DNA from 3 places in the Chryseobacterium sp. CS2K3 genome. Region 2 is predicted to be linked to each of the others. Evidence: riboswitches for the same ligand, from Rfam matches in the RefSeq annotation. Region 2 holds a riboswitch; each other region holds the start of a gene.
The links. Region 2 has a riboswitch for cobalamin ahead of AC5YGG_RS11425 (acyl-CoA thioesterase). Riboswitches for the same ligand answer to the same signal wherever they lie in the genome.
Positions count from the first base shown of each region.

Region 1: another riboswitch for cobalamin. It lies ahead of AC5YGG_RS04115 (T9SS type A sorting domain-containing protein); the one in region 2 lies ahead of AC5YGG_RS11425 (acyl-CoA thioesterase).
Region 3: another riboswitch for cobalamin. It lies ahead of metE (5-methyltetrahydropteroyltriglutamate--homocysteine S-methyltransferase); the one in region 2 lies ahead of AC5YGG_RS11425 (acyl-CoA thioesterase).

Region 1 is NZ_JCAKRW010000002.1:215,770-225,768, forward strand. It holds gene folP (dihydropteroate synthase) at 156-1,022, opposite strand; gene AC5YGG_RS04080 (DUF1599 domain-containing protein) at 1,273-1,839, shown strand; gene AC5YGG_RS04085 (BT_3928 family protein) at 1,841-2,950, shown strand; gene AC5YGG_RS04090 (TerB family tellurite resistance protein) at 3,061-3,411, shown strand; gene AC5YGG_RS04095 (S9 family peptidase) at 3,437-5,563, shown strand; gene AC5YGG_RS04100 (GxxExxY protein) at 5,607-5,984, shown strand; gene tpiA (triose-phosphate isomerase) at 6,126-6,884, shown strand; gene AC5YGG_RS04110 (esterase-like activity of phytase family protein) at 7,079-8,344, opposite strand; cobalamin riboswitch at 8,599-8,789, shown strand; gene AC5YGG_RS04115 (T9SS type A sorting domain-containing protein) at 8,859-9,965, shown strand.
Region 2 is NZ_JCAKRW010000005.1:399,855-409,853, forward strand. It holds gene AC5YGG_RS11385 (hypothetical protein) at 1-491, opposite strand, end outside; gene AC5YGG_RS11390 (PaaI family thioesterase) at 594-1,022, opposite strand; gene AC5YGG_RS11395 (1-acyl-sn-glycerol-3-phosphate acyltransferase) at 1,045-1,641, opposite strand; gene AC5YGG_RS11400 (PspC domain-containing protein) at 1,958-3,679, opposite strand; gene AC5YGG_RS11405 (PadR family transcriptional regulator) at 3,691-4,020, opposite strand; gene AC5YGG_RS11410 (acyltransferase family protein) at 4,435-5,445, shown strand; gene AC5YGG_RS11415 (XAC2610-related protein) at 5,565-6,263, shown strand; gene AC5YGG_RS11420 (HD domain-containing protein) at 6,265-6,855, shown strand; gene AC5YGG_RS11425 (acyl-CoA thioesterase) at 6,905-7,288, opposite strand; cobalamin riboswitch at 7,405-7,585, opposite strand; gene AC5YGG_RS11430 (hypothetical protein) at 7,619-8,416, opposite strand; gene AC5YGG_RS11435 (hypothetical protein) at 8,475-9,494, opposite strand; gene AC5YGG_RS11440 (hypothetical protein) at 9,618-9,999, opposite strand, start outside.
Region 3 is NZ_JCAKRW010000015.1:56,277-66,275, reverse strand. It holds gene AC5YGG_RS19515 (sulfatase-like hydrolase/transferase) at 1-1,057, shown strand, start outside; gene AC5YGG_RS19510 (YaiO family outer membrane beta-barrel protein) at 1,054-2,286, opposite strand; gene xth (exodeoxyribonuclease III) at 2,511-3,284, shown strand; gene AC5YGG_RS19500 (XRE family transcriptional regulator) at 3,336-4,121, opposite strand; gene AC5YGG_RS19495 (bacteriocin-like protein) at 4,559-4,843, shown strand; gene AC5YGG_RS19490 (Lrp/AsnC family transcriptional regulator) at 4,917-5,378, opposite strand; cobalamin riboswitch at 5,571-5,755, shown strand; gene metE (5-methyltetrahydropteroyltriglutamate--homocysteine S-methyltransferase) at 5,929-8,232, shown strand; gene AC5YGG_RS19480 (BspA family leucine-rich repeat surface protein) at 8,550-9,999, shown strand, end outside.

The sequences.
Region 1 (9,999 bases), on a different contig from region 2:
ACTTAAATTAAAATTTTATTTTTAAAATGCCGCTTCCTGACTGTTGTAAATCACAACAGCTGTAATAGAAATGACAATAATATTTTCTTGATTCATAAAATTCATACTGCAAATGTAAAAACTTTTTAAAAACCCACAAGCTTTTTTAACACTTTTTATTTTTTTCGTAAAAACTGGTTAAGAGTTTCTTTTGCTTCAGCCACATCATGAACTCTTAGAATTTTCGCACCTTGTTCGAGTACTTTCATGTGTAATTTCTGTGTTTCCTCATTGATATCAAGAGGAGATTTACCCAGAGGTTTATAGATAAATGATTTTCTGGAAATCCCTATCAACAAAGGAAATTTTCCAAATCCAAGATATTCTACCCCATTAATCATTTTCATCTGATCCTCTACTGTTTTCCCGAATCCAAAACCCGGGTCTAAAATGATATCTTTTACTCCTTTTTGTAACAGTTCATTTGTTTTTTCAGAAAAATATCGGTTTACTTCCAATGTGATATCTTCAAACCTGATTTTATCATGCATTGTTTCATATGACGGATTAATATGCATCAGAATATAAGGCAATCCTGTTTCTGCTGCTACATCAAACATTTTCTCATCATACTGCCCTCCTGAAATATCATTGATCATATCAATTCCTTCATCAAATCCAAATTTCACAGTTTCAGCATAAAATGTATCCAAAGAGATCAATGCTTTCGGAAATTCTTTTTTAATTTGGGAGATTATTTTTCCAATTCTGCTGATTTCTTCTTGGCTGGTTAAAAATTCCGCGTTGGGACGTGTGGATTGTGGTCCGATATCAATAATTTCGGCTCCATCGTTCAATAGTTTTTCAGCATGCTTCAATGCCAGTTTCTCATCATTAAATTTTCCGCCATCTGAAAAGGAATCCGGAGTAAGGTTCAGGATCCCCATGATTTTTGGAGTATCCAGTTGTACCAGTCTGCCGTTGCAATTGATTGAATATGTTTGAGAGTTTGAGGGTTTGAGAGTTTGAGAGTCTGGAAGCATAGGAGTTTTATAAGTGATTAATGTTTTTGTATGCTGCAAAATTAGTGTTTTATACAAGGAATAAAAAGTAGGAAAACAAGAAAAATAACAGCTGATTTCTACAACTCATCATATTCTCAAATACAATAATATTCTAAAACTCTCCAACCCTAATACGTTCCCACTCTAAAACAATACACAAACATGATTCCCCTCAAACTCATTTCATAAACAAAACCGAATTCGTATATTTGGAAGATTAAGAAATTTTATGTCAAAAACATCAGTACAGTTCGAGAAAATTATCAATCAGTGCCGTGATCTTTTCGGTAAAAAATTACAGGATTACGGAGCAGCATGGAGGGTTTTAAGACCAAGTTCCATTACGGATCAGATTTATATTAAAGTCAATAGAATCCGTACGTTGCAGATGACCGATGTAAAAATGGTGGATGAAAGTGAAGAGGATGAATTTATCGCGATTGTTAACTATTCTATCATTGGGCTCATTCAGCTTGAGAAAGGACTTTCCAATGATTTTAATGAAAATAAGGAGGAGATTTTAAGTCTTTATGACAAATATGCTCATGAAGCTCAGGCTTTAATGGAAAGAAAAAACCATGATTACGGTGAAGCATGGAGGGATATGAGAATTTCTTCCATCACCGATCTTATTTATCAAAAAGTACTTAGAACGAAACAGATTGAGGATAATCAGGGAAAAACTATCGTTTCAGAAGGGCTTGATGCCAACTATTTCGATATGCTGAATTATGCTGTTTTCTGTCTGATTAAATTCTCAGAACAAAAAAATCAATTCGAACCCAAAACTATTTAATATGATCAAAGGTTTATTGCGCTTTATTATCGCTGTTATTTTTATCCTTTCAGGCTTTGTGAAAGCTGTGGATTTAGTAGGTTTTTCTTTCAAAATGGAAGAATACTTTTCACCTGTTGTTTTCAATATGCCGTTTTTCGAAAAGTTTGCCCTGCTGTTTTCAATTATTGTTGTTGTGCTGGAGCTTTTCCTTGGATTTATGCTGCTGCTGAAAATGAAGCTTAAATTTACCTTATCAGCTTTAATAGCTCTTTGTGTGTTTTTCGGATTCCTTACTTTTTATTCTGCTTACTTCAATGTAGTAACGGATTGCGGATGTTTTGGCGATGCTATTAAATTTACACCTTGGCAAAGCTTTTTTAAGGATGTTGCTCTTCTTGTCGGGCTGATCATTGTATTTTTACTGTACAGGAAAGATTTCCGCAAAACAGATGAATATGGCAGCAGCAAAAAAGAGTCTACAAGCAAATTCAAATATGGTATTTTCGCTGTATTCTCATTGGTAATGATTTACATAATGGCGCAAGGAATTATGCATGAGCCTATCATTGATTTCCGTGATTATAAGGTAGGAACAGATCTTAAGGCAGAAAAAGAAAAGATCAATAAAAATCCTTCTGAATACAAAACTTTCTATTCATTAAAAAATCAAAAGACAGGTGAAGTTTTAAAGGTAAATCAGGATGATTATATCAAGGAAACAAAATATTGGGCAGAAGGTTCTCCATGGAAAATTGAAGAAGGAAAAAATGAGTCTGTTCTTGTAAAAGAAGGATATAAATCTGAGATCGTGAAATTTAAGATCGAAGATCCTACAGGAATGGAACTTACTGACGAAATTATTAAGGCTCCAAAAGCAATTTTAGTTTTCTCTTATCATCCGAAAGAGGTTTCTGCTGATCTTCTTCAAAAAGTAGAAGCTAAAGTGAATGCTCAGAAAGGAGCTCTTATCTATGGCGTTTCTACTGATCAGAATACGTTTAAAACCATAAAAAATGTAATGATGGATGGCACAGCAATCAAAACCATTGCAAGAAGTAATCCATTTGTATTGATCCTTGAAAATGGGAAAATTGTAGACAAACAGCCTGCAAAGGACTATGTAAAATAAATGTGAATGGTCAATTTTGCTTCGCAGGTGAATTGTGAATGGCAAAAATAAAGACTAGAGCTCAAAGCTTGGAAACACAAACTTAACACTAAAACTTAATTTTAAAACTTATGCAAAAATCAAATAAATCTATCGCCGGTTATCACCTATTAATGATCCTTTCTTCTGTAGACGGAGAATTTGCTCCTGAGGAAGGAATGCTTGTACAACAATATCTGGCAGATGAGTTTCCCTTCAGAATGAATCTTGACAATGAGCTTGAAACACTGGCTCTTTTACAGCCGGAAGAATGGAAAGACCATTTTGAATTCCATGCAAGATGCTTCCACGAAGATTCTACTGAAGATGAACGCGTAAAATTTGCTCAATTTGCCAAGTCATTGATTAAAGCTGACAATAAGGTAACGGAAGAGGAACATACGTTCTATATTCTATTGAAAAACCTGTGGGGATTGGCATAACTGCTATTCAAACTAAAAAAATACCATGAAAAAAATTTATTTAGGATTATTAGCAATGAGTGCAGCAACATTTCAATCTCAGAAATTTCCGGACATGAAGGCTCCTGTGGCAGAAAAGCAGGAACATATCAGAGAGATTCACGGTGATAAGGTAAATGACCCTTATTATTGGATGATCGATTTCTTCAAAAAAGGAAAGGATTCTACCAAAGTCGTTGATTATTTAAAGGCTGAAAATACCTATTGGGAAGGCATGATGAAAGATACAGAACCTTTCAGAGAGAAGCTTTTCCAGGAAATGAAAGCCAGAATTAAGGAAAAAGATGAGTCTGTTCCGGTTTTTAAAAACGGCTATTATTATTACACCCGTACAGAAACAGGAAAACAGTATTTTAAATATTGTAGAAAAAAAGGCAGCCTTACCGCTCCTGAAGAGATTCTCCTAGATGTAGATCAGCAGGCTGAAGGTCATTCCTATTATGCTGCTTCAGGCTTCAGTATCAGTCCGGATAACACGAAAATGGTTTATGGTGTGGATGATGTGTCCCGAAGACAGTATAAGTTATTCTTAAAAGATCTGTCAACAGGAAAAACCATTGATCTTGGCATTAAAAACACAACAGGATCTGCCACATGGGCGAATGATAACAAAACGATATTTTATACTTCCAAAAACCCTGAAACGCTTTTAACAGAAAAGATTTTCAGACATACTCTGGGAACTTATTCTTCAAAGGATGCTCTTGTATATGAGGAAAAGGATAAAACCAATTATATTGGGGTAGGAAAATCCAAGAATGAGAAATTCATAATGATCTATTCTCAGGCTACCACTTCTTCCGAAACCAGATATCTTGATGCCAGTGATCCCAATGGAGCATTTAAGGTTTTTCAGCCTAGAATAAAAGATGTCCTGTATGATGTGACTCCACTGGAAGATAAATTTTTAATCACCACCAATAAGGATGCCCTTAACTTTAAAGTTGTAGAAACTCCTTTAAACAAAACAGGTGTTGAAAACTGGAAAGATTTTATACCCCACAAAAAAGAGGTTCTGATGGAAGGAATTACTGAGTTTAAGAACTATCTGGTATTCAGTGAAAGGCAAAACGGGCTTTCTCAATTGGTAATCTATGACAGAAAAACAGGTAAAAAAGATTTTCTGAAATTTGATGAAGCTGCTTACACGGTTTATCCATCAGGAAATCCTGAATACAATACGGATAATTTCCGTTTCGGATATACTTCCATGATTACTCCCAGCTCTCAGTATGAGCAGGATTTAAAGACCGGGAAAAGAACCCTTCTGAAGCAGCAGGAAGTTCTGGGCGGCTACAACAAAGAAAATTATATTACAGAAAGGCTTTTCGCAACGGCAAAGGACGGAACTAAAATTCCGATTTCCATTGTTTATAAAAAAGGATTCAAAAAAGATGGAAACAGCCCGTTATTACTCTATGCTTACGGTTCTTACGGAAGCTCTATGGATGCTGCTTTCAACAGTAACAGACTGAGCCTTTTAGACAGAGGTTTTGCTTATGCTATTGCTCATATCCGTGGTGGTCAGGAAATGGGAAGACAATGGTATGAAGACGGGAAAATGATGAAAAAGAAAAACACGTTTACCGATTTCATTGATTCCGGAGAATATCTTGTGAAAGAAAAATATACTTCACCTAAACATTTATATGCCCAGGGAGGAAGTGCCGGAGGTTTATTAATGGGAGCAATTGCTAACATGAGTCCTAACCTTTGGAATGGTGTTATTTCACAAGTACCATTCGTAGATGTTGTAAATACCATGCTTGATACAAGTATTCCTTTAACCACCAATGAGTATGATGAATGGGGCAATCCTAACAACAAAGAGGCATATTTTTACATGAAATCTTATTCTCCTTATGAAAATATAGAGAAAAAGAACTACCCCAATCTATTGGTAACAACAGGACTACATGATTCTCAGGTACAGTATTTTGAGCCTGCAAAATGGGTAGCAAAGCTAAGAGATATGAAAACAGATAAAAATGTTTTACTCTTAAAAACAGACATGGAATACGGTCATGGTGGTGCATCCGGAAGATTTGATTATCTAAAGGATATTGCCTTGGTTTATTCGTTCATGTTTAAACTGGAAGGAATTAATAAATAATAAGACTCTCGCAGATTTTGCAGATAACGCAGATTGATACTTTATGACAGAAAATGAAATTTCATATATTGTACGAAAGTCTATTTTCAAGGTTTATAACCAACTAGGTCCTGGTTTACTTGAATCTGTATATCAAAAAATTCTAATTTACGAATTAGAACAAAATGGGTTAGAGGTTAAATCTGAAGTGATACTTCCCCTTTATTATGACAATAAAAAATTTGATATTAATTTTAAAATTGACATTTTAGTGGAAGACAAGGTTATTTTAGAATTAAAATCTGTAAAAGAACTTGATAATGTTTATTACAAACAATTATATACTTATTTGAGATTGTCGGACAAGAAATTGGGATTATTAATTAACTTTAATACAACCAATATTTTAGATAGTATAAAAAGAGTTGTAAATAATCTATAAAGATGATTATGATCGTATTCATCTGCTAAATCAAACTAATCTGCGAGAGATAAAAATAATATACGCAGATTTTGCAGATAACGCAGATTCATACCGAGATGAATTAGAAAATAAAAAGTAAAATAAATCAATATAAATCTTATGAGAAGAAAAATAGTTGCAGGAAACTGGAAAATGAACAAAAATGTAATTGATGCACAACAATTAATGATTCAGTTACTAAGCTATAAAAACAACAATGCAACCAATTGTGAAGTGTGGATTGCTCCCCCATCTTTATATTTAATGATGGCAAAAGACATCTTTGAAAAGGATGAAATCGGAGTATTTTCCCAAGATATGAGTGAGCACGAAAGTGGTGCATACACTGGAGAAATTTCTGCTGACATGCTTGAATCTATCGATGCTACCGGTTCATTAATTGGACACTCTGAAAGAAGACAATATCATGGAGAAACGGATTCTCACTGCAACAGAAAGGTAAAATTAGCTTTAGATAAAGGGCTTACTCCAATCTACTGTAACGGGGAAACTCTTGAGCAGAGAAAAGCTGGACAACACCTTGAAGTAGTGAAAAATCAAACTGAAGTAGCTCTTTTCACACTTACTGCTGAGGAGATCAAAAAAGTAGTAATCGCTTACGAACCTGTATGGGCAATCGGAACGGGCGAAACGGCAAGTCCGGAACAAGCTCAGGAAATTCACGCTCATATCAGAAATATTATTGCTTCTAAATACGGACAGGAAGTTGCTGATGAGGTTTCTATTCTTTACGGAGGTTCTGTAAAGCCGGATAATGCGAAGGAAATTTTCTCACAGCCTGACATTGATGGTGGTTTAATTGGAGGTGCTGCTTTGAAATTAGAGGATTTCTCTAAGATTATTGAAGCGTTCAATTAATTGATAAGAACAATATAAAAATAAAGCCCTTGGATTACTTCCAGGGGCTTTTATTATAAGTTTTGGCGAAAGCCAATGGAAGAAGGTGTTATTATTTTTTTAAACAGGCTAAAGACCGTTTTTATTGAATTCTTTAATGATCAAATAAAAAGCGGCGAAATAAATTCCGCCACTTTTCTTTAAAAAAAATCTAATTATTGAATATCGACTATATACATAGTTCCTTTGTCAACCTTTCCTGTTTTAGGAAGTATTTTAGCTTTAGGATTTCCCGCTCCGTCGTCTACTACTCCAAAGTCATCATCATTGAAAACAGCAAGCTTATTATTTCCTAAATACACGATTCCCTCAAATTTATCATGTTCATATCCCAGTTTGGCAACAAGATCTACAGCAATTTTTTTAGAAACAGGTTTTATTCCAGCTGTGGTAAGTTCATCCCAAGAACACTGTTCTAATGCTTTACCATTTACCTTCATTCCGTCTACGGCTGCAATGTCAGCTCCGGTTACCTCTGTGGCATCACTAAGGTTTATTCTGTATACTTTTTTTATGCCACCCTGAGATCCGTAATTACCATCTCTTTCAATGACAAGAAATTCATTATTTCCTAATGCTGTAATGTCACAAACTGAATCAGAAGCACCACCATCCTGCTTATACAGATATTGTTTTGTTTTTCCTGTAAGAATATCAAATGTTACAATTCTTGTTAAAGTCTTATTTGTTGCCAAGGCTTTTGTTGGAACATACATCATAGATTGCATGGTTCCTACCAATGTTTTACCGTCCGGAGTAATGCAAAGCCCTTCCATTCCTCTGTTGGCTCTCCTTTTAGCTAAAACAGCAGGCAGTTTTCTCGTTCCTGTATTCACACCTATCGGGCTTATTCTTTCCATTTCCACTCCTTCTGCACTGTAATGAACGATATGGGGTCCGTACTCATCGGAAACCCAGAATGTACCATCCTGTGCAGCCACAATACTTTCACTGTCTAAACCATAATTATCCGTTCCCAGAATATTACCTGCTGCATCATAAGCCACTTCACCAGTACTCCCCATTCCTATAGGATTTGGTAAGCCTGTAATGGGTTGTCCGGACGGATTTTTAAGTTTGATATATTTAATAACCTCTATTTTTCCTTCAGCATTGATTTTAAAATGCATGATAGTTGGAGTAAAATTAGGTGTTAAAAATTTTTTCCCGTTTAGGTAATCTGTATTCGGACCACGGTCAGTAATCACATAGAACTCACCTTTTCTTGTTGGATGAGCTGCTGCTCCTGAGCCAAATCCTCCGTTGATTACATCTACTCCGTTTATTGTTACCAGGTTTGTAAAAGGAAATTCCTGAGGCAGTTTTGAGTAATTAACATCCTGATTATTTACATTATCATCATCTTTACTGCAAGAGAATAATGCAGTCATCACCAAAGCGGAAAATATTAGTTTTTTCATATTAACTTTTATGGCGCGAAAGTATAAATTGATTATAAACTGATCTTAAACCTATTGATAATTGTATTTTAACAATAGATTCCCTAGATGAATTGAATATAAACAGAAAAAAAACAACTCTCAATCCGAAAACCCAATTATTATTCTCAATTTATTATTAATCAACAAATTCCTATTTCATAAATAAGATTCACTGATAAATAAAGTAAACGCAGATATAATTCACAAAACAGATTTCAGAAATTTATATGATATATTTGCAGCGTTTTTAAGGTTGAACACTGTTCATAATAGGGAATCAGGTGAGAATATTAGTCAAATCCTGAGCTGTACCCGCAACTGTAAGCTGTTTTACCTATAGCTGTTTCATACCACTGGATTTTATAACCGGGAAGGTCTGCTATAGGATGCGAGCCAGGAGACCTGCCTTGAATACCTTTTTAATATCAGGACTGGAGACTTTATCTTTTCCTGTACCTAAGTTTCGGGAATAAAACTTTAATTTAATTATATTATGAGAAAAATCTATCTTTTTTTCTTACTGCTTTGTACGCAGTTTTTCTTCGCTCAATTCACAGAAAACGATATTAAGTTTTGGGTGGGAACAGGTTCTAAAAAGGCTTACTTCATTGCCGATTTTAATGACAATAACACTCCAAAATCCTATGCCTGGGGCTATCGTTTTGATGCTGACAATTTAATGGCAGAAGATATGATAAATGCCATTGTTGCAGCAGAACCTAAAATACAAACAGATATTTTGTCAGGCTATCTATATAGTTTTTCATACAACCATCATACTCCAGGGACTGATGATTCCTGGATTACCTGGCATGGAACCAATCCCGAAACTATGTCTAATGAAAATTATGGTGCAGGATACACTTCTTTAACAGACGGGCTATGGTTTGGAATTACTTACGGATCCGATGTTATTAGTATCGACACCCCACCATCAACTCCCGTACCGGCATACAGCTCTCAATGGTATACTTCATCTCAAATTACCAATTGGATTGGAACAGGAACTAATAAAAGCCTTGTTGTTATAGATTTCGGAACAGATAATACCAATGGTAACGCTAATTCTTTTGTTTTTGGAATTAAATATAACGGAAATATTACCGCGGAACAGGCTTTACAGCTTATTCAGTCTCAAACTTCATATTTCAGCTTTACAAAGGCTAACAACGAGCTTTCAAATTTATCACTAAATACTTTTTCAGGAGCTGGAAATTGGAAGCTATATAAAGGAAATGATCTTTCAAGCTGGCAGAAGAAAACAGATCTCAGCCAGATAGAACTGAATAATAATAGCTGGTTAGGATTAAGTTTTGGAGAAAGAAGACCCTTCACTCCTACTGAAGCAAGTGATGCGACGCTGTCTGTGGCTTCTGTTAGCAAGAAAACATTCAATATTTATCCTAATCCGGCAAGTGATTTTATACAAATTGAAACTCCTGAAAATATCATAGAGACGAATATTTACTCATCTTTAGGACAAAAAGTAATGACTTCCCAAGAGAAAAAGATCAATGTTAAATCTTTAAATGCAGGTGTGTATTGGATGGAGATTAAGACGAAAAATGGATCTACGGTACATAAGGTTGTGAAGAAATAACCACCCCGTCAAAAATTCTTTGAATTTTTGACAC
Region 2 (9,999 bases):
GAATCCAGAATAGTTTTTACTCCGTTCTTCCAATAGCAATGCTGGTAAGTATTCTGTCCTGTAGTTGGGTTATGCTGTCTGATGACTCCTGAAAAATAGACATCTCCATTATTTACTTTGATCTGACTTGACAGAGATAGCTTATCATTGTCTACCGCTGTATTAGGTTCTACATTCAAGTATTCTGCAACATTGTGTTTTACTCCATTCTTCCAGAAATACCATTCTTTTGCCTGGCTGACAGGCTCAATATTAGTTGCGAGCAGATAAATATCATTGTTATCTACTACGATCTGTATTCCATTCAGATTTTCTCCTCCCGGAACAAAGGTTTGTTGTCCGTTTTTCCAGTAGCAGGCTTTGTAGTTATCAGTTCCTCCCAGATAGACATCATAGGAAGCGGTCCTTTTTTCTAAAGGATCAGAATTCTCATTACTGCAGGACATGCAGAATAAGAAGAGGATGAAGAATGTTAAAATTTGAGTTTTCATGGTTATTGTTTCTTATAAGATGCAGAAAAGTAAAAAGGTTGCAGCAAGAATATAAAAAAAGACTCAAAAAAATTGAGTCTCGTATTTCTTATCGGTTTCTGATTACCTCAAAATGATGTTGTTGGTCATCGTTGTATGATTGATAAGGGTACCTTTCTCATCCCTGATCTCAATTTCAGAAACATGCATTGTCTTTCCTTTTCTGATGAAACGTGCAGTAGCGGTTACTATTCCGTCTTTTTTACTTCTCAGGTGATTGGAATTGATATTGGTTCCTACTCCATAATATTTATCACCATCAATAAAGATATTGGATAGGCTAGAACCTAAAGTCTCTGCCAAAACACAGCTTGCCCCTCCATGCATGATTCCAAAGGGTTGGTGTGTTCTGGGAAGTACAGGCATTGTTGCTGTAAGCGTTTCATTTTCAAGATCAATATCTATGAATTTTATTTCAAGGGTTTTTGCAAGAGTTACATCACCCCAGTTATTGATGAATTCTAATATTTCTTCTTTTGTCTTACCTTTCATTTTCAATAATTATAATTAATGATTAGTTTCCTGCTTCTTCTCCGTTCCCCATAATGTTTGGATTCCAGTTGGCTGGAACCTTAGGCGTAATATCATTCTTTATATAATATTCCTGAATTTCCTGCATGATCTCTGAGAAAGGAGCTGTTGCAAGTCTTTCATAAGGAATAGTATAGCCTAAATAAACAATATTTCTTTTAAAATCTCCTGCCGCCAATACAATCGGAACTTTTGCCGCCAAAGCCATATGATAGAATCCTTTTCTCCATTTCGGAACCCAGCTTCTGGTACCTTCAGGAGTAATCACAAGGCTGAAGTCTTCTTTTTCAAATTGCTTTGCAACGAAGTTAACAAGGTCATTTTTCTGGCTTCTGTCAATTCCGATTCCGCCAAGCCCTCTCACAATACTTCCGTACCATGCTTTGGTATGTGCGTCTTTAATAATAATTTTTATCGGTTTTTCTAAGGACCAATAGGCAAGGTTTCCTAAAATGTATTCCATATTGTGTGTATGGGGAGCAACCACAAGGATACACCTGTTCAGGTTGTTAACGTCGCCCTGTAGCACGACTTTCCACCCTAATAATTTTAACATCAGTTTGCCTATCAGCTTTTTCATAGATTCTTGGATTAAAAACAAAAAAAGTATAACCAAATATTGGTTATACTTTTACAAATATATTGAAATATTATTGCTCTTAAAACAAACCGTTAATTAAATCTACGATTTTCATTACGAATTCCATTGCAAATTGTATCATGATAAGAGTGTGTTTTTGGTTGATTGGTTATTAAATTTTTAACAATACGAAATTAAAACAATTTTTTCACATGAAGAACTAAATATGGATCTTTTTCACTTTTCTGAGAGAAGAAGGATGTGAATTTCAAACATTTGCCATCCATTCACATCTTCTACCACTCTCTGAAGTTAATTATTTAGTTTGTATGGAAATTTCGTTTTTTCCGTCTTTGATTTTGATGTCTACATCCTTGTTGATTTTTTTAATATCGGATGCTACAGAATCAATAACTTTCTTAGCCTGATTATTAGGGACTTTCTTTCCGTTGATAATGATGCTGTCTTTATCATCAGAATTGTATTCTATGCTTGAACCATTTACTGTGATCTTGTTTTTTTCAATTCTGATCCCGTTATGATTTTCATATTCATAGTTATCGTCATCATCTATTCCGTCTCCGTTAAGATCTCCATCAAAGCTGATATGGTCTTTTTTCACAGGAATTACGACTGTTTTCTGAGGAACTACAAGTTCATAATCTACTCTGTAATCTCTGAATCTTTGATCATAAGGATACTTGATGAAGTTGGGAAGCATTACCTTATTTCCGATGATCTCTACAGGAACTGTTACCTGAACAGGAATGTTGTATCCGTCACCTTCTTTCTTAATGATTAGATAAGGAGTTTTAATATCTGTCTTTCTGATCACATCTACAGAAATATAGTCTTCTTCGTACACTGTCTTCTTATCAGAATAGATATCATCATCATACGCTTTGAAGTTCTGAGGAATCACTACCTGTTTTACATCTACATAAAGAGTATCTGATGTCGTATTGATTGCGATGTTCTCTGTATCTTCCTTGCTGCCTTTGTAGATTAGATTTTTCTTTGCCATGCTTACCCCGAAATAAGCTCCCAGCCCAAGTAATAAAAGGAATACACCTCCTAATACCCAGCCAATGTTTCTTAATTTCGTCTTTGGTGAAAAGATTTTGATACTTAATAAGCTGAAGATGATTGCCGGAATTAAACTTCCTAAGATCATGATTGCTACTAAAACCTTATCAAGTCCGTTTTCACCCATGTAGAATTCAATCTTATTCGCTCCAGGGAAATCTGCCCCTGTTCCGAATAGTCCGAAGATGACAAAGATTCCGATAATGCTGCTTACTGCCATCAATACGAAGATTCCTCCTATGATATACTTTAGAATATTCCAAACTCCGCTTCCTGCATTGCTGATGTGGGGTTTGCTTTCGTTGTATATCTCTCCGACCCTCTGAGTAGATTCATTGGCAAACTGTACCAATTTATTAGACTCATTCTTAAGATTGTCGAAGTTCATAGGCTTTCCCTGCATTTTCAGGAAATCTGCCGCTGTTTCAGCTTTTGGAAGTACGATCCAAAGGATGATATATAAAAGACCGATCAATGAAGAAGAGATGGCTGCCGTGAAAATTCCCAGGACGAAAATTCCCAACCAGATAGCTCTCATTGCCGTAATATCCATTCCTACATATTGAGCTAAACCTGCGCATACCCCTGCTACCTTCTGTTTTTCAGGGTCACGGAATAATTGTTTTTTGTCTGTGTAATTCGTTCCCGTATTACTGTTCTTTGTTGTATTTTTTTCAGAAAAATAAGCTTCTTCCTGTTCTTCGATTTTTTCAGGAGTTCCGATCTGTGCGATTACTTTTTCTACATCCGTATCGTTGATCACTTCACGTTTTCCCAGAGAATCTCTGAATATCTCCACCATTCTTATTTCTATGTCATGCATTACCTCCTCTGCTTCAGAAGCATCCAGTGAGCTTCTTAGAGCATTCAGGTAGTCGCTGAGCTTTATATATGCGTGCTCTTCTATTGTAAAAGAAAAACCTGCGAGTCCTATTGAGAGTGTCTTGTTCATAGCTTTATTTTTTAATTTTGTTGGGTGATTTGGTTTACTGAAGCGGTCAGCTCATTCCACGTATTTTGAAGTTCATCCAGAAACAGTTTTCCTTTATCTGTTATCTGATAATATTTTCTGGGTGGTCCTCCAGTTGATTCTTCCCATCTGTAAGAGAGAAACTCTCCGTTTTTCAATCTTGTAAGAAGAGGGTAGAGGGTCCCTTCCACTACATCCAGTTTTCCTTTTTTCAGTTCATCTATAAGATCGGAAACATACATTTCTCGATTATTGATGAGACTTAGAATACAGAATTCTAGAATCCCTTTTCGCATTTGCGCTTTGGTATTTTCAGTATTCATCTTTGATAAGTTTTGTTAATTAGTTATATTCTTAGAAAAATGCTCCTAGCTAGCTGAGCCTATTCTAATTTTACATTACAAAGATATGTAAATAAAATGGTATTATGCAATACAAAGTAGTGAAATTTTTAAAATAAATTATTTAATTATTTGATAATCAAGAATATAATTTTTATAGGTTATTTTTGATTGAATAGGTTTGGGAAGATATTTTAAAAAAAGAAGCAATTTCTCCTATAAAAAATATAGTATATCATTCATCCAATTCAAATGATATGGATAATAGAAATTAATGAATATGTTGAAACTTTTCATGTTATTAAACCCTTTAAAATGAACTTTATAGTATTAATTTTAAATACTGTAATGGTTTAAAATATATTTCGAATAGCATTTATTTGTTAAATTAGTTCCATGAAAAATAATTTTAACTTCCTTAGGCTACTGTTTTCTACATTAGTTATATTTTCCCATTCTTTTGACCTTACCGGAGTTTCAGATTTATTAAGTGATTGGACAAAAACAATTTCTTTCGGAGGAGTTGCTGTTGCATTTTTTTTTGTTTTAAGTGGATATTTAATTTTTCAAAGCCTTAATAATTCTAAAAGTTTATATGAATATTATTGGAAGCGAGTACTAAGACTTTTTCCCGGGCTTTTTGTAATGCTTTGTTTTTCTATGGTAATTATTCCTTTTCTGAATTTTAAAACAGTTTTTCAGAAAGATTTCTGGCTATACCTTCCTAATAATTTAAGCCTGTATAATGTTCAATTTAATGTTCCTGGTATTTTTAAAAATAATCCTTATCCCAATGCTGTTAATGGAAGTTTATGGTCTTTGGCATATGAATTCAGCATGTATATTTTAATCAGTTTATTATTTTTTATAAAATCATCAGTTACTAAAAGGAATTTATTAATATCAGTATTTCTTGTAAGTGTTTTTTTAACTGCCGTTAACCCTAATTATTTAAAAACACTGTTTAACACGATTAATCTTGAACCTGTACTTGTGTATAAGTTAACGCCATTATTTATTGGAGGTGCTTTAATGAATTATGTAAATCTTAAGTTTAATTGGATTATGTTTTTTGTATTATTACTTGCTTTGGCAGCCAGCTTCTATTTCCATGTTTTTCATATAGCTTCTCCATTCCTGTTTCCATTGTTGATTATACCATTAGGACTTGAATATTTTAGATTTTTTCAGCTTCCGGAAAAATTGGGCGATATTTCGTATGGAGTTTATATTTATGCATTTTTCATTCAGCAGATTTTTATGAACTTTTTGAATCTGTCTCCAATTGTGTTATTTACATTATCAACGATTGTTACATATGTCTTATCCTATCTTTCATGGCATTTTGTAGAGAAAAAAGCTTTAGGTTATAAAAAACTTATTACCCAAAAACTTCAGATTCAATAATTAGAATATTTATGAAGACATCATTTTTATAATTCATTACTTGTGAATTTTGAAATCGGGTTCATGATTCGTATTTTTGTTAGAAGACTAAAAACACTTAAATCCATTTTACTATTATCATGAATATTTTAAATTATTACAGAACCATATCAGCATTTGTTGTGTTGGGACCTTTATGCTTTGGACAATATCAGTTTGAGGTTAAAGATGCATCTACCAACTATGATGCAATTATTCATATTGACAATTGTTTTGGCGATCAGTGCAAAGACGTAGGAACGGTGGAACTTTTTGATAACAAAAATACGAAGGTACAGTCATTCACTTCAGATGATCTGGTAGTGTATCTGGATCGGGGGCAAAGATTGACACGTGGAAAAATGATGACATTATCAAAAGAAAAAAGCCCTGTTATTTTCGGCGACTTTAATTTCGACGGAACTGAAGATGTCGCAATAAGAAACGGAAATCTGGGAAACTACAGCAGCGCTTCTTATGATGTGTATGTATTCAACAGTACCAGAATGGCTTTTGTAAAAAGTGCAGAACTTACAGAGCTTGCATCGGATTCTTTTGATTTTTTTGAAACAGATCCGGTTCGTAAACGTCTTATTACCTTTGGGAAATCCGGATGCTGTAATCTTTTTACTACAGAATATCAGGTGATTCCCGGTAAAGGATTGGATAAAGTATTGGTAAAAGAAGAAGATATGAGTGAGGAAGGATATGTAAAAGTGAAAACAGAAGAAAAAATAAAAAATAAGTGGGTTACCAGAACCAAGGTATATCCATCTGATGAATATAAAAAAGAAAAGTAAGATGAAGATACAGAAAGAGATCGATTTTATTCTGGCAGTGGATGCCCTGAAAAATGTACAGCGAAGAAATTATAATGCAGATGATTCCAGAAGGGAAAATACAGCAGAACATTCATGGCAGATCATTATTCTGGCTCAAATCCTTTATCCGTATGCGAAAAACCGAGCGGATATAGATTTGTTAAGAGTAATCAGAATGTTATCGATTCATGATTTGGTGGAGATTGAAGCGGGAGATACCTTCCTGTTTGATGAAGCGGCAATGGTAGGGAAGTTTGAAAGAGAAAAAATTTCTGCACAGAAGATTTTCGGAATTTTAGATGAACCCTTGAGAACGGAATTCTTTAATCTGTGGCTAGAATTTGAAGAAGAAAAAACTCCTGATGCAATTTTTGCATGTTCTATCGACAGAATTATGCCATTTATCCTAAATTCTCATACTTCAGGGAAAAGCTGGACGGAAGCTGGTGTTACGGAAAAGCAAATCAGAAATATGCTTGAAAATGCAATTACGAGAGCTTCGGACGAAATGGGAGAGGCATTTGAACTGCTTCTGACCAAAAGCCTGGAAACGGAAAAAGTTTTGAAATAATCATCATCATAAATAATCGGGGCAGCCAAAGGCTGCCCCGATTATTTTATTATAGAATTTGAATTGGTTTCTTGAACTCATCAATTGCCACAAACGTAAAATCACCCACAATCGCTTTTTCTCTTTCATAAGAGTACATTTGCTCCGTATAGATTTCTACATTTACCTTCATACTTGTTTTTCCGACATAGGAAACTTTTCCGATCAGTTCTACAATTGTTCCGGCAGGAATAGGCTTTTTAAAATCGATCTTATCACTGCTTACCGTTACCACTCTTTTTCTTGCAAATCGGGTAGCGGCAATAAAGGCAACTTCATCCATCAGCTGCATTGCAGTACCTCCGAAAAGAGTATCGTAATGATTGGTAGTGTTAGGGAAAACCGCTTTAAAAATTCTGGTTTCGGCAGCTTGAATTCTTTCTTCTGTAGTCATATTTCATTATTAATTAATGCGAAATGAAATAGTATCAAAACAACAGAATAATGACAGGAACTTTGGAAATCCCTGAAACAATCCATCAGATCAATAAAACTTCAGATCGCGAAAGTTTTTTGTTTAAGAAATCGGCAGGTCTCCTGACTTGTAACATCTTTTATCTCCTTCCCATGCCTCGCACAGTGGATCTTTTGATAAAGACTTCAGTTACTTACAGTTGCGCGACAGTCCGTGATTTTCACACGGTTCCCTTTTAATCTGCGGTTAGGCAGAACCAGTTTCTGTGATGAATAAGCGTTAAAACTTTTCGGTGCAAAAATAATGAATTTATTCCGGATTATGATAAATAATCTGGCTGATCACTTTTCCCTTCTTGATGGTCCAAAGGGTTGTATATCTGTTTTCCCCGGAACCATTGATCATATAAAGGAAAATGTTATCATTGTCTAATGAAGTAACGCCTACATTTTCGAAATCCATCGTAGGCTGGAACATATTTTTAATAGCTTCTCTTACAAAAACAGAACCTCTTCCGGGCTGCTGAACTCGGATTGATTTAATCTCCGTCATTCCTTCAGGCAGATCATTGCTGATTCCCCATGGCTTTACCTTATCAATGGTAAGAAGTTTACCGTCAGCATCCTTTTCTTTCTTACGATATCCTGCATTGGATGGGTAAACATCAATAACTACTTTGCTTCTTTGAGCTGTCGGAATTTTCGGATCAGAGTTATCTGTAAAAATAAGAGATTTTCCGTTTTTAGATTTTGAAGGGGTATATGCCGGAAGCTGATCAATGTAAGCAATACGGTCTTTGTTTACCATTCCTTCTTTGTCAAGAGTTTCATAACGTACAAAGGGTTTGTCTTCATCCTGCTTTTCCGGATATTTGATCCAAATCCATTCTGTTTCCCCAGGAGCGGGTTTTACATAAACAAAAACATCACCTTTGCGCATACGGATTTTATCTACAATTTTTCTGTAATTATCCTTATGTACACGTACATTGGCATAGCCTTCTTCTGCTTTTACAACACCAAAAGGAACTTTATTCTGACCTTTAACAAAAGCTAAGGAAAAAATACTGAAAGCAGACAGGTACAATGCTTTGTTTACTGAAATCATCTTAACAAATTTTAGATCCCCAAATATATAAATTAAATGCTTTTCGGAAGTATGCAGACTATTTTTTAATTTGATTAATATCCAATGTATAAATTTCGTTCTCCAAAATCTTATCAAGGACAAATTGAGGCTGCGTATCAATGTCAACTTTATCTATTGCCTGTACAGAAAACTGTCCGGTTCCGATCATTTTTTCAACTTTTTTTTTCTTACTTTTATCAGGCATCATAAAGAAGAGTGATTTAAGTTTCTTTCCCCCGTAGTGACCAGAGTAAAGGTTTTCTTCACGTTCAAAATTTTTGTCTTCAGAGTATTTTGCATTGTCAATAATCTTTTCTCTGCCTTTGCCTCTTATATCATCTAATAATAAAAGATCTTTTTGTTTACTCACGAAAGCTCTTGGAAATAGAAAGCTCATAACCGGGCTTGAAATTAGTTTGCTGAATAATACACTTCCAATGAATCTGGGTTCAGTTTCGGGATAAAACATAAATGATTTTACAATAGATAAATCCATCCAGTTAAAAGCTTCTGCTCCCAATAAACCTGAACATCCGTTTGCTATAATCCTTACTTCTTCAATATGCTGACCTTCCTGATTCAGAATTTCTTTAGGAATAATGGACGTTACATAATCTGCCTTTTCACCAAACTCTTCCTTTTCCATAGGAAAGATCTCGTTGCCGCTACTTTCTCTTTTAGGAAGGTAAGTTCCACCAAATCCGATTCGGTCTACAGCTATTACATGAAATATTGTATTGATCTCCTTATTTTTAAAGTAATCCAGAAAATAACCGGAATTTTTTCCACTGTCATGGATTAAGAAGAGATAAGGTTTCTTGCGTCCTGTTTCCGGATTGGGAGAGACATTTTCATTTCCTCTATTAGTAAGATAGCGGATGTTGTAGCCTCTTAAATTGATAGAATCATAAACCGGAGCTTTCAGGTTTTCCTTTTTAAAAATAGTATTAATTTCTTCCTGAGAATAAGAAGGATATAAAAAATGATATTTGGTCCAGATAAAAACGATCCAAATGAAAAAGAAAGCAAGAATTCCCAGGGTTATTTTTTTCAGCATTTTCTTTGAAAGATACAAAAAGCTGAGTAATTAAGGGGAATTATTAAAATCATACTTTGAAAAAATGGTAAATAAAAAGAGTGTCTTATGCAAACACTCTTTTCTATTTTCATTGATATTTTTTTAAGATTCTGATCTTTGCTCGGAAGAACCATAAATAGCTTGCGGATCATTTTTAAGATAATAGGAAAAAGCTCCATAAAATAACAGAATAATCAGAAACAATGCACCACAAAGGTAAAAGGCTGTTCCAAAGCCATAACTGATGGTTACTCCGCCACCTAATCCCATTCCGACTTTGTTATTACCAAGCCCCTCCATTTTGGATTGAAAAGTCAGATAGAACACTAAGAGAGAAACCAATCCTACCAGTGAAATGATGATATGATACATATATTTTTTCTTAATACTTTTTATAAACTGAATAGCAATACCGGCAATTGCTGCTAAAAATGCCAGAATAATAAATGGACTTGGCGGAATGTTTTCATTATCTTTTTTATCA
Region 3 (9,999 bases), on a different contig from region 2:
ATTCGGGGCATTACCATCATTATCAGGTTCTCTTCCGTTTGGAAAAAACGGTTTTCTGGAGATAGAAAAAACGCCGGAACACTTCAATCTTTACAACATCCTGAAAGCCAACGGATTCGAAACAGGATTTTATTATGGGGGGCATATATCATTTGATCGCTACAGAGAGTTCCTTGAATACAGCAAAGTAGATCATATTGTAGACGAAACCTCTTTCAGCAGTCCGTATAAAAAGCTTCCGGCAAATAATGGTGAAAGCTGGGGCTATGAAGATCAGGCGGTTCTCAGCAAAATGCAGGAAGTACAGAAGGTTCAGAACCGTCCTTATTTTAATATGATCCTTACACTATCTACTCATAATCCGTTTCTTATCAATAATCGGAACTATTATGAAAAACAGTATAACGAAAGATTAAATTCAAATATTCTGAATACTGAGCAAAAGAAGTGGGCGGCTGCCCATAAACACCAGCTGATTTCAGTGCTTAATGCTGATGATGCTTTAAGAGAATTCTTTACCAACTATCGTAAACGCAAAGATTTTGCTAACACCATCTTTATCATAACAGGAGATCACAGCATGCCTGAGATTACCTTACAATCCAAAATAGACAGATTTCATGTACCATTGATGATCTATTCACCTCTATTAAAGCAAAATAAACGTTTTTATAAAACTGTAAGTCATTTTGATCTGGCGCCTTCTATTTTAGCTTATTACAGAAATAATTATAAAATAAATACACCGTCCACAGTTACCTGGGTAGGGAGAGGATTCTCACCAGATTCAGAGATAAAAGGAACCGGAATTCCTATGATGCAAAGCAAAAACCAGCTTATTGATTTTGTTTCTGAGCAATATTATCTTCACGAAGGACAATTATTCACCCTTAAAAACTTAGAGGAAGACCCTTCCGGAGACATATCAGCATTGAATAAAATCAATAACCGCTTTAATCAGTATAAAAGCATGAATTCCGAATTCTATAAAACCAAGAAATTGATGCCGGATTCTGTAATGATCAATTTTATGAAAAAAACAAAACCAGGATTTTAAAATTTCCTGGTATAGCCCACCGTAATATCAAACTGATTTCCTTTTTCACCCGGACGGTATTCCTGATTATAATACATTGTTCCTATCGAAAATAAATTCGCATGGATGGAGAAGTTATATTCACCGCCTATTTTAAAGGTTTTAAGCTTAAAAGTTTCATTTTCCAAAAGATTATTACGATATTCCTCCGGGCTGATCCCTGTTCCGATCTGAAAGGCAAAATAATCCTGAGCACTTTTCGTATAATAACGCACGGTACCCGTATAGGAATGCGAAATATTTTTGCTGTCCGGAGTAATATACGTACGGAGATTAAACCAGAAATTTTTATAATATTTGCCTACAGCAGCGGTATACATCCATATATTGCTGGAAAAGTAAAGTTGTCTGTAACCCAATTCTGCTTCAAAGCTATGAGGAAGATTGGCATTCAGAGAAACTCCGGTACGGTATTTTGGAAACAGACCTACATCATCAGAATATCCTCCGCCTACATACAGATAAAACATTTTAGATAATCTGGGATAGGCTTCCAGCTCAATCTGGGTGCCGTTCTGCGCAAATTTGTTGGCATAGTTTCCTCTCAGAATTACAGATCCAAGTGATGTAACCCTTTTATAACTTACCCCTACAATATGCCAGTCATCATCAAACTGCTTATCAAAATGAGAATAATTATAAACAATTCCAATCGCGTTTTTAGAAGTAAATTCACTTATTTTGGAAGCAAGAGCTCTAGCCTCTGTATTTTTCGGATTTACAGATAAAAGATATTCTACAGCTTTTTGAGCTTCGGTATATTCGTTATTACCATAATAAACCTTTGCTTTTAAAAGCCATAATGCTTCAGATTGAGGATGGTAGGTAAGCCCCTTATCTATGATTTCTACAGCCTTTGCATTCTGATCATTCCAATATTCCAGTGAAGCATAAGCAAGGAAGTAATCCTCATCCTTTACCTCTTTTTTTCCTAGTTCCTCGAACACAGTTCTTGCTGAAGACAGATCTTTAGTCCAGGTATACAATCTTCCTAAAAATATCGAAACATCTGTATAATCAGGAGATTTTGCAATCGCCTCCTTTGCTAGCGTAATAGAAGCGGGATAATCTTTCTGTTCAAAAGCAGTAGTTCGGGCTTTCGTAAACAACTCATCAGCACTGAGATTTTGTTGTCCGTTCATTGACAATGGAAGAAGTAAGAGTAATAAAAAGGATGAATATCTTTTCATTGAAGAATTTATTAGATTAATGAATTACATCTAGTGCTACAAATATATTGAACTTTTACATCACAGCCCAGAGATTATTGTTTGGAACTTAAATTTTTACACTTAATTTTTTTTATATCTTAATATTATTTTCAATCGTTTCCATTAAATCATTATAAATCAATATTTAATATGGAATAATTATTGCCGAATAACCAATATCAGCCATTTAAATATAACTCACTATGAAAATAGCAACCTATAATGTCAACGGAATCAATGGGCGCCTTCCCGTTCTATTACGATGGCTGCAAGAAGCTTCACCGGATATTGTCTGCCTTCAGGAGCTCAAAGCCCCACAGGAACGCTTTCCTTTAAAAGAAATCAACGCAGCAGGCTATCATGCCATATGGAACGGACAGAAAAGCTGGAATGGAGTAGCCATCCTCTCAAAAAATCCGGAAATTACTGAAGTACAAAGAGCTCTTCCGGGAGATTCCGAAGATATTCAGAGCCGTTATATTGAAGCAATTATTGATCAGATGGTTGTTTGCTGCCTGTATCTTCCTAATGGAAATCCTTATCCGGGACCTAAATTTGATTATAAACTATCCTGGATCAAAAGATTAAAAAAACGAACAAATCAACTGATTAATATGGAGCTCCCGGCTATACTTATCGGAGATTTCAATATCATTCCGGAACCTGTTGATGTCTATAAACCTGAGCGTTGGGAAAATGACGCTCTTTACAGAACAGAAGTAAGAAAAGCCTACAAAGAACTCCTGAAAAAAGGCTGGCTGGATTCTATCCGAACTCTTTATCCTGAAGAGAAAATCTACACCTTTTGGGATTATTTATATAAAGCTTATGACCGGAATGCAGGCATAAGACTCGATCATATTTTATTAAGCCCTTATCTGAGTTCACAGCTGGAATCATGTGGAGTAGATGTTCATGTAAGAGGCTGGGAAAAAAGCAGTGATCATGCTCCTGTATGGATCAGCTTAAAAAAATAAGGACCGCAACGATAGGGTTCGGTCCTGTATAATTTTTAACTTAATAAATATTTAAGATTTTCTGCGACGTCCGGAAACTTTCTTGTCCAATTCCTTGATGTCCTGTCTCAATTCACGGAACATCTCCTTAAAGTTATAGCTTTCATAATCTCCAGGTTCAAAATCCTCCGGGAAAATACCCGAAGCATATTGCCAGATCTCAACAATATCTTCAAACGGAATATCATAAGGCTCATAGAAAGAATTGTCAGCACTTACGCAAATCGCATTTCCTTTATTTTCCTTAAATCGTTTATAGGTAATTCCGTCATTAAGAGTGATGAAAACATAAGTTTTCCCAGGTTTAAGTTCATCTATTCCCTCTACATATTTTCCGACAATATAAGATCCGTTTCTAAAAGGAGGCATAGAATCTCCATCAGCAGGGAAAGCTCTGTACTTACCATTAGTTAAGAAGGGTAGAGCAATTCGCTGAAGACCTTCAATATATTCTACATCGCTATATCCTTCAAGATACCCCATAGATGCTTTTTGCGGTATAATTTCAATAGTATCATTACCCAAATCATCTACTGCTACGGGAAGAACAATCCTGTTATCAGGAAGTTTCAGCATATCATCCGTTGAGTATTTCTGCAAATCTACAGACAGCAAAAGGTCTATGCTTACATGAAAATATTTAGCGATTTTAATCAACAATTCAATAGGTGGTTCTGAAATTCCGTTTTCATATTTGGAGTATCTCACTCGGGAGATTGTTAAATCATCAGCTACATTTTGTTGAGAAAGCTTTCTCTTGGCTCTTAGTGAGCGTATATTATTTGAAAAAATTGACATTGATACAAGTATGTAGGCAAAAATACAAAATTTGAGATGGTTATTCAATGACCTGCAGCCTGTTTTAGCATAAAATTATGAGAAATATAGGTTGTTATTGATCAATTTTTTCAAAATATAAGATTTCAGACCTTTGAGAAATATAAATTATCTTTTTAAGGATAAAAAAATCTACCGTTTTACAGGTTGAAATATTAAGCATAAAAAAACTTCACTCCTTGTTGAAAAAATAACTCTACAATTCATAATTGGAAATATATTTTTTAACAAATAGTAAATCAATCAAATATAATTAAAAAACGATATTTACATAAATTACCAATTATATTAACGAAATATTAAATAGTAAAATTGTTTAATTATTTTATTCGAAAGAATATCAACATATAATTATTTGTCATATATTTGTGATGTATTAATCATATAAAATCTTAATCATGAAAAATTTCAAAAAACTAGACAGAAACGAACTAAAAACTATTTCAGGAGACGGACTACTTGATCCAATCGGAGGATTATTAGGAGGTCTTGGAGGTGTAATTGGTGGCGTTGTTGGCGGCCTAGGTGGAGTTATCGGCGGAGCTGTAGGAGGCGTAGGCGGTGTTGTTGGTGGCGTTGTTGGCGGTGTAGGTACTGTTGTTGGTAATGCATTATGTCAAACTCAGTGCGTTGTCAACGGTGTAATTCACATCAAGTTACTTGAATGTGGATCTACTTGCTAAGATAAAACGAACAAGCACTTAAAAAAGTATAACCGCTCTTTTCAGAGCGGTTTTATTATGTAAAAAATCCTTACTATATCGTTAATCCATGATTATTTTTCACTTCAGCCATCACAAATGTACTATGAGTACTACCAATAGAATCTACAGATCCTAATTTATTAAATACAAAGTCCTGATAGTGTTTCATATCCCGAACCTGAACTTTCAGCAGAAAATCAAAATCACCGGAGATATTATAACATTCGGCAACTTCTTCAATCTCCAAGATTTCTTTTACAAAATCATATCCTACAGACCTGTCATGAATTTTTAATTTGATCTGACAGAAAACAGTGAATCCACGATTGAGTTTTTCAGCATCCAGAACCGCTGCATAACTTTTAATATAACCTTCCTGTTCAAGTCTTTTTACCCGTTCAAAAACCGGGGAAGGTGAAAGGTTAATTTCCTTTGCAAGTTCCTTTACTGTCAATTTTGCATTGGTTTGAAGCAATCTCAGCAACTTCAGGTCTTTATCATCAAGCTGTTCCACAGAATATTATTCTTTTATAGTTTATAATCTATCAAATTTAAAGAATAAAATTCTAATTAAAGTAATTATTAAAGTTTTATTTGCTTAATAATCCATAAACAATTGATAATAAATTCTGTATTACTAATTTTACACAAAATTAAAATCTTCTATCAAAGGAAATCATTTGATAAAAGTATAGTTCTTTATATATCTTCATCAAACAGGAAAGGTTTTACTTAAGGTAAATTAATAGGGAATCGTGTGCAAATCACGAGCTGTCGCGCAACTGTAAGTAACATACCAAAGGCTTTTGTCCTTGTATATCCACTGTGTAAACGGGAAGGATGACAGAAGCTGTTACAAGTCAGGAGACCTGCCTTTACTGAATTGACAATGCTTTCGCGGTCTGAAGCTTTGAATCATACAGATGATATATTGTTACGTAGTTTCATGTAAGATGAAATTGCTGGTTATTTATATCATTTATATTCGGTTTCTTCTCTGTAAAAGCATTACGAAGCTTTCAAAGGACTTTTTTTAACTATAAAGTTTAATTAAAGTATCAAAAATGCAAACACACATTCTGGGCTATCCGCGTATTGGTAGCAAAAGAGAACTTAAAAAAGCCTGCGAACAGTATTGGGCAGGAAAAATTGTTTTGGAAGAACTTCTTACTGTAGGAAGAACTCTCTGTAATCAAAACTGGAATATCCAGAAAGAGACAGGAATAGATCTGATTCCTTGTAATGATTTTTCTTATTATGATCAGGTATTAGACATGAGTTTGATTGTCGGAGCCATTCCTACACGATACCATGAAGTAGCTCTTAGAAAGAACAATTCTGAACTCGACCTTTATTTTGCTATGGCAAGGGGGTACCAAAAAGACGGATTAGATATTACGGCAATGGAAATGACGAAATGGTTTGATACCAATTATCATTATATTGTTCCGGAATTCTATAAAAATCAGCAATTTAAGCTTACTTCAGATAAGATTTTCAATGAATTTGCAGGTGCAAAACAGGCGGGAATCAATGCAAAACCAGTGATTATCGGTCTTGTTTCGTATTTGCTTTTAGGAAAGGAAAAGGAAGAAGGGTTTGATAAATTGGATCTTGTTTCAAATATCCTCCCGGTTTATATTGAAATACTATCAAAACTTCAGGCTCAGGGCGCTGAATGGATTCAGTTTGATGAACCTTTTTTAGCTTTAGATATAACAGACAAGGCAAAAGAAGCGTATCTTAAAGTTTATGCTGAGCTTAGGAAGCAATTTCCTAAATTAAAGTTTATCATCGCAACGTATTTTGAAGGATTAAAAAATAATTTGTCCCTTGCCGTTTCACTTCCTGTAAATGTTCTGCATATTGATCTGGTAAGAAATCCTGAACAGTTAGAAGAAATACTCCAGTCTATTCCTGACAATCTGGGATTATCTCTTGGAATTGTAGACGGAAGAAATATTTGGAAAAATGATTATGAAAAATCTTTATCCTTCATTACAAAGTCTCTTGAAAAATTAGGATCTGAAAGGGTTTTCATTGCTCCATCTTCATCATTGCTTCATTCTCCATGTGATTTAGAATTTGAAACGGACCTTGATCCTGAGGTTAAAAACTGGCTAGCCTTTGCAAAACAAAAGGTAAAAGAGGTTGTAGATCTTAAAGAATTGGCATCTGGTACAGAAAACTCAGCTGTTCTCACAAATTTTGAGGAAAATAAAAAGGCTATTTCAACCAGAAAAACATCTTCACTCATCCACAATGAAAATGTGAAACAAAGATCTGAGGCTGTAAGTGAAAGGGATTCGCAAAGGAAAAATACGTTCCCAATCCGTAGAAAAGAACAACAGAAAGTCTTACAATTACCATTATTTCCCACAACTACCATCGGGTCTTTCCCTCAAACAACAGAGGTAAGAAACTGGAGGGCAAAATTTAAAAAGGGAGAATTAACAGCTGGAGAATATGATGCTTTATTAAAAAAAGAAACACAAAGAACTATCCGCTGGCAGGAAGAAATAGGAATAGATGTTCTTGTTCATGGTGAATTTGAACGTAACGATATGGTGGAATATTTCGGAGAACAATTAGAAGGTTTCGCATTTACGAAAAATGGGTGGGTTCAAAGCTACGGAAGCCGTTGTGTAAAGCCTCCGATTATCTATGGAGATGTTTTCAGACCTGATCCGATGACGGTGTATTGGTCTCAATATGCACAATCTCAAACTAATCAATGGGTAAAAGGGATGTTAACAGGACCTGTTACCATTTTACAATGGTCTTTTGTACGGGATGACCAACCACGTTCTGAAACCTGTAAGCAGATCGCTTTGGCAATTCGCGATGAAGTAAATGATCTTGAAAAAGCAGGAATCCGAATTATCCAGATTGATGAGCCGGCAATACGTGAAGGACTTCCTTTAAGAAAATCTGATTGGCAAAACTATTTGAAATGGGCTGTAGAAGCTTTCAGAATCTCATCAAGTGGAGTAGAAGATGCTACTCAAATTCATACGCATATGTGTTATTCTGAATTCAATGATATTATCAAAAATATCGCAGATATGGATGCTGACGTGATTACCATAGAGTGTTCACGTTCACAGATGGAGCTTTTGAATGCCTTTGCAGATTTTAAGTATCCGAATGAAATCGGTCCGGGAGTTTATGATATTCACTCACCAAGAGTTCCATCCAAAGAAGAAATGATTGAGTTGCTAAAAAAGGCTCAGGATGTAATTCCTGCTCATCAGCTTTGGGTAAATCCTGACTGTGGATTAAAAACCAGACATTGGGATGAAACCGAGAAAGCTTTAATTGCAATGGTGACTGCTGCTAAAGAAGCTTCTTTGGAATATTCAGTTTAATTATTCAATACATATAAAAATAATAAGCATCCGTCTGGATGCTTATTATTTTTTATCAATTTTTCTAATCATGTTTATAAATTCTGAGAAACAAAATCAGATTTACTTCACTGGAAACAAAGTTAAAAATAAATTATAACAATCTCATTTTCAATAAAATAAATTTACATAAAATTGATAAATATTTAGTAATAAAGTTGTAATACGACATGTTCTGTCGCTGTGCGTCTATATCTTTGTTATAGAGATAAGATAAGGAATCCCGGGAAATTATTGTCTTACTAAACCCAATTTTAATCATTAAATTATTATTTTTTATGTACAAAAAACAACTAGTAATCATTTTTCTTTTTCTATTTTTTATTGCGAATGCACAGACTGAATTTATTACTTTGTGGAAACCGAATATCAATGGTACCATCGATAATTCAATCTCTTTTGGCGGTACCGGAACTGATTATACCATTAGCTGGGAAGAAGTTGGATATCCTCAACACAATGGAGTGCTAAGTTCTATCACTTCTAATAGCAGCACTCCAACAATCATATCTTTTGGTCCTTCTCTGCATACAAATCCCATTCAGGCAGTTTACAAATTAAAAGTATCAAATGGTAACGGATTATTTTATGGTTTTAGAGCGAGTACAAATTATATTGATCCTAATGCTAATCCTGAACTCGTCGAAATCAGTCAATGGGGAGAAACTATTTGGCTTCAGCAATTCAATCAGGGGTTTGCAGGATGTCCTAACCTAAATGTAACGGCTACAGATGCACCTAATCTTACCCAGATAAACAATTTATCACAAATGTTTTTTAATTGTTCATCTTTAATTGGCAATAATTCATTTTCAAATTGGAATACCAGTACAATTATTACGATGAATGGTATGTTTAGCCGAGCAACTTTATTTAATCAAAATATAGGAACCTGGAATACAGCAAAGGTAAAAGATTTTAGCGGGATGTTTTCTTTTGCATCTTCATTTAATCAAAATATTTCTGGATGGAATACAGCTTCCGGAAATACATTCTCAGCTATGTTTAAAGATGCTGTGGCATTCAACCAGCCTTTGAATTCATGGAATACTTCCAATATTACTGATTTCCGTTATACATTCTCTAATGCAACATCCTTTAACCAACCTCTTAATAATTGGAATACAGGTAAAGCAACATCATTTGAATATATGTTTGAAAATGCTGCAGCATTCAATCAACCGATAGGCAACTGGAATGTAAGTAAAGTTATTAATGGTACCGGCTTTAATATGTTTAACGGTGCTTCGCATTTTGACCAAGATATTTCGACCTGGAATATTCAGCTTCAAAATTTTAATGCAGGCTATATATCTTTTGGATTTAAAAATTCTGGTTTATCATGTCTCAATTACAACAAGTTTCTGATTGCTCTTATTAATAATCCTACCTGGGCAACAACAACAATAATAGGAGGTAACATCGATGCAACAGGACTAAATTATTCTACATCACAAGCAATTATGGCTAGAGCTCAATTGATTAATAAAGGTTTTACTATTATCGGAGATACTTATAATGCCAGTTGCAATGCGAATTTATCTACAGTAGAAACTTCAAAAAAAATGAAAACCCCTGCATATCCCAATCCGACTACAGGAGTGATAACCATAGAATCCAATGAAAACGAAAATGCTTATTTATATGATATTACAGGCAAAATCGTTAAAAATATAACTTTAAATAAAGGAGACAACCGTATTGACCTTACTGAATATCCAGCAGGAA